3 regions of the Polaromonas sp. P1_F1 genome follow, and region 1 is predicted to be linked to each of the others. Evidence: predicted binding sites of a transcription regulator. Region 1 holds the regulator's gene; each other region holds the start of a gene.
The links. The regulator sigma-54, encoded in region 1, starts transcription at its own class of promoters, with help from an activator protein. The targets are predictions, from matches to a motif close to TGGCANGNAANCTGCTTT.
Positions count from the first base shown of each region.

Region 1 (4,133 bases):
GCGCCCGGCAAGCTGGCGTTTTACCGGAAAAAGCGTGACGGCGTAGACGAATACATCGAAGGCGAAGGCGAACGCATTGAATATGACAGCCGTGCAGACCTGGTGAAGTTCATCAAGCGGGCGGTGGTGCGCCGCTACAACGGCGCCACCCTGGTGGACGAAACCACCGGCAGCCTGATTGTTTACGACAACAACACCGACGTCTTCACCGTGGATGGGGGCGCGCAAAATCGTACGGCCAGCAACCCCACAGGACGGGTTCGCGCCATGCTGTCACCCCGCGCGACAGCCTCGGCCCCCGTCGCGGCGCCGCCCGCAGGCCCCGCCCCGGTTCTGCGCCCCAGCACGACGCTGGGCAATGAAAAGAACTAGAAAGACCTGCACAGATGGATGTGGTGACTGACACTTCAGCGGCCCCGGCCGCTCCTGCCCTGACCCCCAGCCGCCTTGTTGCGCAAGGTCTGCAAAAATCGTACGGCAGCCGCAAGGTGGTGCAGGACGTTTCGCTGTCCGTGCAAAAAGGCGAAGTCGTGGGCCRGCTGGGCCCCAACGGCGCGGGCAAAACGACCTCGTTCTACATGATCGTGGGCCTGGTGCGCGCCGATGCAGGCGAAATTTCCATCGACGGCGAGTCGGTCGAGCACATGCCGATTCACCTGCGTGCCCGCCTGGGCCTGAGCTACCTGCCGCAGGAAGCGTCGATTTTCCGCAAGCTCACGGTCGAAGAAAACGTGCGTGCCGTGCTGGAGCTGCAGCTCGACAAAACCGGAAAGCCGCTGGGGCGCGCAGACATCGAGTCGCGGCTCGACGCGCTGCTGCAGGATTTGCGGGTAGATCATTTGCGCAACTCACCGGCACCGGCGCTCTCGGGCGGCGAGCGCCGCCGGGTCGAAATCGCGCGGGCGCTGGCAACCCAGCCGCGCTTCATCCTGCTGGATGAGCCCTTTGCCGGTATCGACCCCATTGCCGTGATCGAAATCCAGCGCATCATCGGTTTCCTCAAATCGCGCGGCATCGGCGTGCTGATCACCGACCACAACGTGCGTGAAACACTGGGCATTTGCGACCACGCCTACATCATCAGCGACGGCCATGTGCTGGCGCAAGGCACACCGTCCGAGATCGTGAACAACGCCGATGTACGAAGAGTCTATCTCGGCGAACACTTCAAGATGTGAAGATGGTTCCCCCCTGTTGTCGCTCACTTCGTGTAGCTCCCTCTCCCCCTCTGGGGACGGCGCCTGCGGCCTGGCGAAGCCAGTTCCGCGGCCCCTGCTGGCCGAAGACATGTCGTTTTATCTTTCCGCACATTTGAAAATCCAGTGAAACAAGGCCTGTCACTCCGCGTCTCGCAGCATCTTGCGCTGACGCCCCAGCTGCAGCAGTCGATCCGGCTGTTGCAGCTGTCGACGCTTGAGTTGAGCCAGGAGGTCGAGCAGATGCTCGACGAAAACCCGTTTCTGGAAGTGTCGGAAGAGACGGCGGTGCGCGAAGAGTTTGGGCTGGAGCACATCAACACGCCGGTAAGCCAGGACAGCCGCGAGTTTGAATCTGCTACGGATTCGATAGCTGGCGGCGCAGACGAGACTGGCGCTACAGCCCCGAATGACGCAGAAGTCAGTGCGGAGCCCAAGCTCGAGGAAAGCTGGGAAGGCGATGGCACGGTAGAAACCACGCCCGACGACAGCGAGTGGGGAAGCGACGCACCGGCGCGCAAGAACAACAATGAAGAGAGCGAAGCCGAGGCCTCCGACCTCACGGGCAGCCATGAGTCGCTGCAGGACCACCTGCACCGGCAATCGCTGAGCTTGCGCCTGTCGGAGGAAGATCGCGCCGCGCTGCACTTCCTCATTGAATCGCTCAACGACGACGGCTACCTTGAAGACAGCCTGGCGTCGCTCGCGGCCGGTCTTGCAAGAGATGACATGGCGCAGGCGGAAGAGCTGGAGCAGCGTTTTGCGATGGCGCTCAAGCTGCTGCACCACATGGAGCCTGCCGGTGTCGGTGCGCGCAACCTGGCGGAATGCCTGAGCCTGCAACTGCTGGACTGCAAGGACTGCGAAGAAACCCGCGCAGCCATTGCCATGTGCAAGCAGCCCATGGAGCTGCTGGCCAAGCGCGATGTCAAGCGCCTGTCGCACCTGTGTGGGTTCACCGAAGCCGCCATCAAGGGCGCCATCACGGTGATTGGCCGGCTCGACCCCAAGCCCGGGCGCCGCTTTGTGAACGTGGAGCGCAACCTGATCGTGCCCGACGTCATCGTCATCAAATCGGGCCGGGGCTTCAAGGTTTCGCTCAATGGCGACGTCATGCCGCGCCTTCGCGTGCACGACATTTATGCCAATGCCCTCAAGCAGCACAAAGGCCAGGGCGGCCAGGCGCTGCAGCAGCGCCTGCAGGAGGCCCGCTGGTTCATCAAGAACATCCAGCAGCGCTTTGACACCATCCTGCGCGTAAGCAGCGCGATTGTGGAACGGCAGAAAAACTTCTTCACGCACGGCGAACTCGCCATGCGGCCGCTGGTGCTGCGCGAAATCGCCGATGAACTGGGCCTGCATGAGTCCACCATCTCCCGCGTGACCACGGCCAAGTACATGGGCACCCCTTTCGGTACTTTCGAGCTCAAGTATTTCTTCGGTTCCGCACTCGGCACCGAAACCGGCGGCAATGCTTCCAGCACAGCGGTGCGCGCGCTCATCAAACAATTTGTCTCGTCAGAAAGCCTCAAGAAGCCGCTCAGCGACAACCAGATTTCCGAAATGCTCAAGGAGCAGGGCATTGAATGCGCCCGCCGCACCGTGGCCAAGTACCGCGAGGCGCTCCGCATCGCGCCCGCCAACCTGCGCAAATCACTCTAGCCGCCCAATCAGGCCGCGCTGCCCCGCCCCTCAAAGTCAGTCATGAATCAACTCCAACTCTTTTTACCGTGCGCCGCAGGCGTCGAAACCCTGCTGGCCACCGAGGTCAAGCGTGTCACCGGGATCGACGGCAAAGCCTGGCGCGCCGGCGTGCAGCTGCAGGCTTCGTGGCGCGACGCGTTGCAGCTCAACCTGCACAGCCGGCTGGCGCAGCGCGTGCTGATCGAGCTGCAGCACAACCAGTACCGCAGCGAACAAGACCTCTACAACGCAGCTGCCAACGTGGCCTGGGAAATCTGGTTCACGCCCAAGCAGACCTTCAAGGTCGAGATCACGGCCCAGCACAGCCCGCTGCAAAGCCTGAACTTCGCGGCGCTGAAGATCAAGGACGCGATCGCCGACCGCTTTCGCGCCAAGTTCGACGACGTGCGGCCCAGCGTCGACACGCGCTGGCCCGACGTGCGCGTCTACGTGCACCTGACGACGGACACCGTCACGGTCTACATCGACACCTCGGGCGAGCCGCTCTTCAAGCGCGGCTGGCGCGAAGACAAGGGTGATGCCCCGCTGAAGGAAACCCTGGCCGCCGCCATGATTGCCGCCAGCGGATGGGATCAGCTCTGTAAAGAAGGCGTGCCGCTCTATGACCCCTGCTGCGGCTCGGGCACCATCGCGATTGAAGCCGCGCAAATCGCCTGCAACATTGCGCCCGGCATCAACCGCCGTTTTGCCTTTCAGAAATACCTGCCCTTCCAGGGCCATGTCTGGGACGGCCTGCTCGACCAGGCCGAAGCCGCCATCACCGAACCTACAGCGCCGGTGTTCGGCAGCGACGTGTCTTTCCGCATGGTCGACTTTGCCGAACGCAATGCCGAGCGTGCCGGTGTGGCCAATGCGGTGGAATTCCGCGGCGGCGACGCCCTGCAGCGCATGCCGCCCGCGCCTTCGGGCGTGATGCTGGTGAATCCGCCTTACGGCGAGCGTATTGATGTGGCAGGTGTGGCCGGCATCACCGGCGTGCAGGGGCGCGACCAGCGCCGCCAGCAAGGACAGGCCGAAGGACGCGTGCAGCAGGACCACCGCAACCAGCCCATCGACGAATTTGGCCAGCCGCTGAACCGGGACAGCGGTGATCGGGGTGACACACGTGAAGAACCCGCCTTCGAGACATCGCGCGACCGCTCGGCGAACCCCGGCCGCGAGCAGGCACAAAACGCCTGGGGCGAAGAAGCGACGGAGTTTTTTCCACAACTGGCCGCGCACTGGAAGAAAAAT
Region 1 covers NZ_JBFUBJ010000009.1:86,736-90,868, reverse strand. The annotation lists gene lptA (lipopolysaccharide transport periplasmic protein LptA) at 1-372, shown strand, start outside; gene lptB (LPS export ABC transporter ATP-binding protein) at 387-1,178, shown strand; gene AC1DZE_RS20310 (RNA polymerase factor sigma-54) at 1,323-2,858, shown strand; gene AC1DZE_RS20305 (THUMP domain-containing class I SAM-dependent RNA methyltransferase) at 2,901-4,133, shown strand, end outside.

Region 2 (4,133 bases), on a different contig from region 1:
GTTGTCGCCACTGCCTCGCTCCAGGGCTTTTTCGACGATGGACTTGGCTGCCATATCCAGCCCGCCAGGCTCGTCGGCACAGATGTGGATGAGGCCGGCCATGTCGTATTCGCTGACGTGTTCATACACGCCGTCGGTGGCCAGAAGAAAGATGTCGCCCTGCTCCACCTGCTGGGTCTGGTAGTCGATCTCAAGCTGCGGCTTGAAGCCCAGCGCGCGGCCCAGATAGCTTTGGCCCTGGGAAATCCACACACGGTGGTCGTTGGTCAGTTGTTCCAGCGCCTTGCCGCGCAGGCGGTAAATGCGTGAATCACCGACATGAAAAATATGCGCAGTGGTCGACTTGATGACCATGGCACTCAGGGTGCACACATAGCCTTTGTCCTTGTCGTAGCGGTACTGGCTTTTCTGTGTCTGCGCATGCAGCCAGGAGTTGGTGGCGCTCAGGATCCGCTCGGCCGATGTCTTGACCGACCAGGCTTCCGAGGTGCAGTAATAGTCCTCAAGGAAACCGGTGACGGCGTACTGGCTGGCCACGTCGCTGACGGCACTGCTGCTGATGCCGTCGGCCAATGCAATGGCAATGCCCTTGGCGCTCAGTTGCGGCTCTTTGGGTACATAGATGCCGTGGAAATCCTGGTTGGTTTCCTTGCGGCCCTTGTCCGAATACTGGCCTGCCGATATCTTCAGTTCACTGGACATGTGGGGTACCGGCAAAGCCCCCGCGCATCTTTGTATCTTGCATGCGCGGGAGCTTTTGTTTTGAAAGCAGATTATTTAAAGGAACGTGACGGTCCGGTTTTAATGTGCGTGGCATACAGCGTCAAGCCGGTGAAGGCCAGGCCGCCCACCAGGTTGCCCAGCACCGTCGGAATTTCGTTCCAGATCAGGTAGTCCATGATGGTGAAATGCGCGCCCAGCAGCAGGCCGGACGGGAACAGGAACATGTTCACGATGGAATGCTCGAACACCATGTAGAAGAACAGCATGATGGGCATCCACATCGCGATCACCTTGCCGCTCACCTGGGTGGAGATCATCGCCCCCACCACGCCGGCCGACACCATCCAGTTGCACAGCATGCCGCGCACGAACAATGTGAGCATGCCGTTGGCGCCGTACTTCTGGTAGCCCAGCGTGCGGTTCTCGCCCACAACGCCGATGGCCTTGCCCACGGCGTTGGGCTCGGTCGAAAAGCCGTTGGTGACGTAGATTGCCATCATCACGGCCACCGTGAAGGCACCCAGGAAGTTGCCGGTGAACACCAGGCCCCAATTGCGCAGAACGCCCTTGACCGTGACGCCCGGGCGTTTGTCGATCAGCGCCAGCGGGCACAGCACGAACACGCCGGTGAGCAAGTCGAAGCCGAACAGGTAGAGCATGACAAAACCGACCGGAAACAGCACGGCGCCCAGCAGCGGCTGGCCGGTTTGCACGTTGATGGTGACGGCGAACCAGGCCGCCAGCGCCAGGATGGCGCCGGCCATATAGGCCCGGATCACGGTGTCGCGGGTAGACATGAAGATTTTGGATTCACCCGCATCCACCATCTTGGTCACAAATTCCGAAGGCACTAAATAAGCCATACGATCCCTCTAAATCCTGTTTTGCCAAAAAAAAATCCACTTCGAGATCTTCAAAAAGATTGAAGACCGAAGTGGACGCCGTTATCCATTCAGATCGATTGGGCACCGCGAAGCTCGCTTTACCCTGCGCAGGCCTTCGTCAGCCTGACCTCAGGGATGCAAGCACATACCGTGCCGCTAGCAAAACACCGCGGATCCGGCCTTGCTGGCCCCCGGAGGCACTGCGGAGGCGATTGCGTCGCCCCAAATTTGTGCATTTCAACGCCATTGACAAATATTTTGGTGCCAACCGTTACATCGTCTGGCCACCCAGGCGCTGGCTTGGACGATGCGCACCCGGCAGCACCACAGCTTTTCGACGGGCAGATGATTCATGAAGCTGACATGTCCTGCCAAAAGAATAGGCGCTCCAACGCCACTACTTTTTCTGGAGAAACCCATGGATCGCCGACAATTTGTTAATTCGACTGCTGCCGTGTTGGGAGGCTCGGCCATGGTGCTTCCCCGCCTCGCCAAGGCGCAGTCAGCCCCTGCCCTCATCACGCGCGAAGCCATGCGGCCCCAAATGGCCCACGGGGTTCAAAGTGGCGACCCAAAAGCGGACGGCGCGGTGATATGGACCCGCAGCGACCGGCCTTCACGCCTTTGGCTCGAGTGGGCAACGACCGCCAGTTTTACCAATGCCACGCGCGTGCGGGGCCCTTACCTGATGGACGACACCGACTTCACCGGGCGCGTGGACCTGACGGGCCTGCCGGCGGGCCAGGAAATTTTCTACCGGGTGGTGCTGCAAGACCTGCATAACGAACGTGTGCTGTCTGAAGCCGTGGCCGGCCACCTGCGTCTGCCTGCCGGCGCAGGGGCCAAGGCTGTACGCGACGTGCGCTTCACATGGAGTGGCGATACGGCCGGGCAAGGCTGGGGCATCAACGAGGCATGGGGCGGCATGAAAATCTACGAGCAGATGCGAAAGGTCAACCCTGACTTCTTCCTGCATTGTGGCGACACGATTTACGCCGATGGTCCCATCACGGCGCAGGTCAAGCTTGCTGATGGTTCCCTCTGGAACAACGTGGTCACCGAAGAGGTCAGCAAGGTCGCGGAAACACTCAACGAGTACCGCGGCCGCTATCGCTACAACCTGATGGACACCAATGTGCGCCGCATGGCAGCTGAAGTGCCGCAAATCTGGCAATGGGATGACCACGAGGTGGCCAATAACTGGTCTGACTCCAAAGACTTCGGTGCCGACAAGCGTTACACCGAAAAGAATGTGCCCTTGCTGGTGGCGCGCGCCACCCGGGCCTTTCATGAATTTGCGCCCATACGCCGTACCGCCGACGTGGAGAGTGAGCGTGTGTACCGCCATTTGCCCCAAGGCCCCCTGCTGGACATGTTTGTGGTCGACATGCGCAGCTATCGCGGTCCCAACAGCCATAACCTGCAAACCAGCGAAACCGAAGAAAGCGCCTTTATGGGCCGCCCTCAAGTTGCCTGGCTGCTGGACGGCCTGAAGCGCTCAAAATCGGTCTGGAAAGTGATCGCCGCCGACATGCCCATCAGCCTGCATGTGGACGATGGCAAAGACAGCGACGGCCGCAGCCGCTGGGAAGCCATCGCCAACGGTGACGATGGCGTCCCCCTGGGTCGCGAAATCGAAATTGCGCGCCTGCTGCGCGAGATCAAGCGTGCCGGCATCAAGAATGTGGTGTGGCTGACGGCCGATGTTCACTACACCGCCGCGCATTATTTCGACCCGGCCAAGGCCAGGTTCAATGATTTTTCGCCATTCTGGGAGTTTGTGTCGGGTCCGCTCAACGCCGGTGGATTTGGGCCCAACAAAACCGACGCCACCTTCGGCATGCAGGTGATGTACCAGAAAGCCCCCACCGAAGTGAACGCGCCACCCACCAACGGCATGCAGTTCTTTGGCCAGGTCGACATCGACGCGAAAACCAGGGCCATGACAGTCACCTTGAAAGACCTGGCCGGCGCGTCGCTTTACACCAAGACACTGGCGCCGCAACGCGCCTGACCGGCTGAAACACGAGGCCGCGTCAAAGCCGCGGTAGCGCAGTCAGCTTCGCTGCGTCGGCAGTGCTCTGGTGCACTGGCCGGCAGCAACTGAATGCGTCACTTGCCTTCCATTAACTTCACCAGCGCCCACAACACCCGGTTCGCCGGCGTGGCCACACCCAGCGCTTCACCGCGCCTGACGACCAGCCCGTTGAGGTAGTCGATCTCGGTGGGTTTGCCGCGCGCCAGGTCTTGTGCGGTGGATGACAACTGGTTGGGCATGCTGCCGGCCAGCTTGTCCACGGCCAGGTGCATGTCGCCCTGCACCTGCACGCCTTCGGCCTCTGCCACGGCCAGGCATTCGGCCACCACGTCGCGCATGACGTCTTTCACGCCCTCGCCCTGCACGGTTTTGCCGTACGGCAGCTGCGCGATGGCCGAGACGGCGTTGTAAGCGCAGTTGAGGATGAGTTTGGCCCACAACGCGCCGCGCACATTGCTGGAGATTTCAACCGGCACACCGGCTGCGAT
Region 2 covers NZ_JBFUBJ010000010.1:88,440-92,572, reverse strand. The annotation lists gene AC1DZE_RS21380 (bifunctional protein-serine/threonine kinase/phosphatase) at 1-702, opposite strand, end outside; gene AC1DZE_RS21375 (formate/nitrite transporter family protein) at 774-1,586, opposite strand; gene AC1DZE_RS21370 (alkaline phosphatase D family protein) at 2,026-3,621, shown strand; gene AC1DZE_RS21365 (ketopantoate reductase family protein) at 3,720-4,133, opposite strand, start outside.
Region 2: a site for sigma-54 is predicted at 1,746-1,763, ahead of AC1DZE_RS21375 (formate/nitrite transporter family protein). Genes of this name have one in related genera too.

Region 3 (4,133 bases), on a different contig from region 1:
CGATCATGTAGGGGTAGTCGGTCTTGGACACCCAGGGCACCGAATCCAGCGGCAGGCGATAGCCCATGGGCGAGTCGCCCGGCATCAGGTACATGCGTTCTTCGCGGAAAAACCAGGGGCCGGTGGTCCATTTGGGCCCACTCAGCGCGGGCGAGGCGCCTGCGTTTCGTTGCTTGAGTTGCTCCTTGGTTTGTAGCGGCAGCACGTAGCCCACCACCGAATCCAGGCCCTGCATGAAGACGCGGCGCAGGCGTTCGCGCTCCATGGCGTCGTCCAGCTTCGAATCAAACGGGTCGACGTTGACCGGCAGCCGGCGCTCGCGCCAGAGGTAGTACCAGGTATCTTCATAGCCTGGCGTGATGTAGGTGGTGGCCAGGCCCAGCTTGCCCGCCAGTGTCTGCACAAAACGCTGCGCGTCGGCGCTGGTGTAGTTGCAGGGCTGACGCTCGTCGGCGAAGAGGCTCGGGTTCTGCCAGATCGGCTGGCCGTCCTTGCGCCAGAAAATGCTGAGTGCCCAGCGCGGCAATTGCTCGCCCGGGTACCACTTGCCCTGGCCGAAATGCAGGAAACCGCCTTCGCCATATTCGGCGCGCAGCTTTTGCACGAGTTCGGTCGCATAGCCTCGTTTGGTCGGGCCCAGCGCGTCGATGTTCCATTCGGCCGCGTCGCGGTCGGTGGTGGCCACAAAGGTCGGCTCGCCGCCCATGGTCAGGCGCACGTCGCCGGCCGCCAGGTCTTCATCGACCTTTTCGCCGAGCGCCAGCACCGCTTGCCATTGCTCCTCGGTGTAGGGCTTGGTCACGCGTGGTGACTCGTAAATGCGCTGCACCGCCATGTGGTGCTCGAACTCGACTTCGGATTTGTCGACGCCGCCTTCGACCGGCGCTGCGCTCGACGGCTCGGGCGTGCACGCCAGCGGAATGTGGCCTTCGCCGGCCATCAGGCCCGAGGTCGGGTCCAGGCCGACCCAGCCGGCACCGGGCAAAAACACCTCGCACCAGGCGTGCAGGTCGGTGAAATCAGCTTCCGCACCGCTGGGGCCGTCGATGGATTTGACGTCAGCTTTCAGCTGGATCAAATAGCCCGAGACAAAGCGCGCGGCCAGGCCCATGTGCCGCAGCAGCTGCACCAGCAGCCAGCCGGTGTCGCGGCAGGAGCCGCAGGCCAGGCGCAGGGTTTCTTCAGGCGTCTGCACGCCGGGCTCCATGCGGATGGAGTATTTGATGTCCGACTGCAGGCCCTGGTTCAGGCCCACCAGAAAGTCGATGGTGCGTTTGGGCGTGTGGTCGATTTTTTCAAGGTAGCGCTTGAGCAGCGGCGTGGCCGGCTGGGTGGCCAGGTAGGGCGCCAGTTCGCGGGCCTGCAGCGCGTTGTAGGTAAACGGGAATTCCTCGGCGGCGGGCTCCAGGAAGAAGTCGAACGGGTTGAACACCGCCATTTCCACCACCAGGTCCACCGTGACCTTGAACTCGCGCGTCGGCTCTGGAAACACGAGCCGGGCCTGGTAATTGGCAAACGGGTCCTGCTGCCAGTTGATGAAGTGGCCGGCGGGCTCAACCCTGAGGGAATACGACAGTACYTGTGTGCGGCTGTGCGGCGCAGGCCGCAGGCGGACGACCTGGGGGCCGAGTTTGACCAGGCGGTCGTATTTGTAATGCGTGATGTGGCTCAGGGCGACGTGGATGGACAAGGCAACCTCGCTTTTAAAGGAACGGGCGTGCAATCACGCCCTCAGGAAAATACGTTCAACAGACCGCCACATCTTGCGGTCTCAGGAACGCCGTGTAAACAGCTTACCCGGATTTGGTGGCATTTCTGAAAGCAAGAGCTGCGCCACGTGGTCTCTTGAGTGTGAACCGGCTGTTTGGCGCTGTTTGTTGTTTACCTGCCGCGCTTTCCCGTTAAGCTCAAAGCGGTCAGTGCATAAAAACAGTTCAAAGGGGAGGCGGGGTTTGAATCGACCTGTATCGGCCGGGGCACGGCTGTATGCGGCAAGCCCGGGGCCGGTGTTTGCCGGTTTTATTGCGGGTGTTGCCTTGCAGTTGCAGCAGTCCGCCTTGTGGCCGCAACCGGTATATGCCGCCATGGCACTGCTGGCCTGCACCCTGGCTGGCCTGTACCTGCGCTTTGGCAGGCTGCGCCTTCCTTCGTGGGGCAGGGTGGTTTCGGCCTTTGCCCTCGCTGCCTTGCTCGGTGTGGGCCTCACGGGCTGGCGTGCCGGCGTTTTCCTGACTGCGGCGCTCGATCCGGCGCTGGAGGGCCGCGATATCGAGGTCACGGGTCAGGTGCTGGCGATGCCGCAACCCGGAGAAGACGGCGTGCGCTTTCGCCTGGCCGTGGAATCTGCCCGCCTCAATGGTGGCAAAGTCACCTTGCCGCCGCACGTCATGCTGGGCTGGTATTCGGGCTTTGCCGGGCGCGAGCCCGCCGTGCCGGCCCAAGACGCCGACCCATTCGAGATAGCGCTGGCCCTGCAGCGTCAGCCGCAAGTCCTGCGCGCCGGCGAACGCTGGCAGATGACGGTGCGGCTCAAGGCGCCGCACGGCAACAGCAATCCTTTTGGTTTTGACTACGAACTCTGGCTGTGGGAGCAGGGCATCCAGGCCACCGGCTATGTACGTGCCGGCCCGCGCGACACACCGCCGGCGAAACTTTCCAGCAGCTGGCAGCACCCCATAGAACAGATCCGGCAAGCCGTGCGCGAAGCGATCTTTCAGCGCATCGAAAACCGCCAACTGGCCGGTGTCATTGCCGCACTGGTGGTCGGCGACCAGGCTGCCATAGAGCGCGCCGACTGGGATGTGTTTCGTGCCACGGGCGTAGCTCACTTGATGAGTATCAAGTAACTACCAAAACATAATAATCCAAAGAACCCAGGATGTACATTCGATCAATAACACAACAAAGGAGGCGGGATGGAAGCAATCTCAAAACGGAACTTAAACAAATTCATAATCAGACTATTGGTGATTTGCGTATTGGCAAATTGGACCGTGTTGGGGCTCTACTTCTGGAAGTTCGCTCCTGGTCATTGGTTTGAACTCTCCTCAAGTCAAGAAGTCTGGGCGCATTTCGGTGATTTTTATACCGGCCTCTTAAGCCCATTCTTGGGGTTCCTGGCGTTTATTGGAATTTTGTTCACCGTCGTACTGCAAAGCAAGCAACTTGATCTAGCGCACAAGCTGGCAGCGGATACAAAGGCGCAGGCAGATGTTGAAGAGATACAGCGCCTAGTGGCAAATCTCTCCGCAACGATTGACGCGGCACTTGCACGAGCCCCGACCTTTTACGCGGCTATGCACGTGCAGTACATGCGCCAGAGGGCAGCAAAATCCGCTTGACGCTACGGTTTGAAGTTGAAGCCGTGCAGTGGATTTTCGTCTGACACTACAGGTCCTGCATGCAGACGCTTCGTGATGTAGGTCACTAGCCCATCTTCATCTTCAGGGCGATATGTCAGTTTTGTTCCGTCATTCAACGAAACCTCAATGACAGGTTTCTTTCCATCGTCGTCGTACTCATCAAAGTACAGGTACGACAAGTGGTGCGCCCAACCATCTCTTATTTTCAGGCGTACAGCGCGATATTCAACCTCTTCATTAGGGCTCCTCGCTCCCGCCTTGGCTCTTAGCGCTTCATGGCGCGCGTACAGTTTTTTAGTCAGCGCAACTGGATCAGTGCCTGGTAACTCGGGAAAGAGCGGGTAAGTGGCAGCATCCATGACGTGAAAGATCAGCGACTCAATCTGCCCATAATCCCATTTCAATTCCGCGTGGTGTTTCTGGTAGCTGCTTCCCTGCGCCTTTAGTTGGGCTTCCATGTCTGATGTTCCTGGCTCCCAAGCAGTCAGACAAACTAAATGTGGAGGATTCTTGTCACTGTGACCAGCCCGCCATTTCAATGTCTGCATGCATTCTGCGCACTTGCACACATCGGTCAATAAGTTGTTGACCTCGTCGTCCGTATCTGGATCACCCTTGGCAGCGGATTCAGGCAGTTTCCTGGCCCACTCAAACGCATTTTCGTGAACGACTCGCGGGTAGTCGTCCGTGCCTAGTACATCCCGATTCTCAAGCAGTCGATTAACGGAGCGTCTATCCCACGTGACTCCGTTAAAGGTCGGTGCGTCATTC
Region 3 covers NZ_JBFUBJ010000004.1:216,472-220,604, forward strand. The annotation lists gene AC1DZE_RS13240 (transglutaminase family protein) at 1-1,690, opposite strand, end outside; gene AC1DZE_RS13245 (ComEC/Rec2 family competence protein) at 1,953-2,846, shown strand; gene AC1DZE_RS13250 (hypothetical protein) at 2,916-3,341, shown strand; gene AC1DZE_RS13255 (hypothetical protein) at 3,344-3,820, opposite strand; partial or broken gene AC1DZE_RS13260 (hypothetical protein) at 4,088-4,133, opposite strand, start outside.
Region 3: a site for sigma-54 is predicted at 1,819-1,836, ahead of AC1DZE_RS13240 (transglutaminase family protein). Genes of this name have one in related genera too.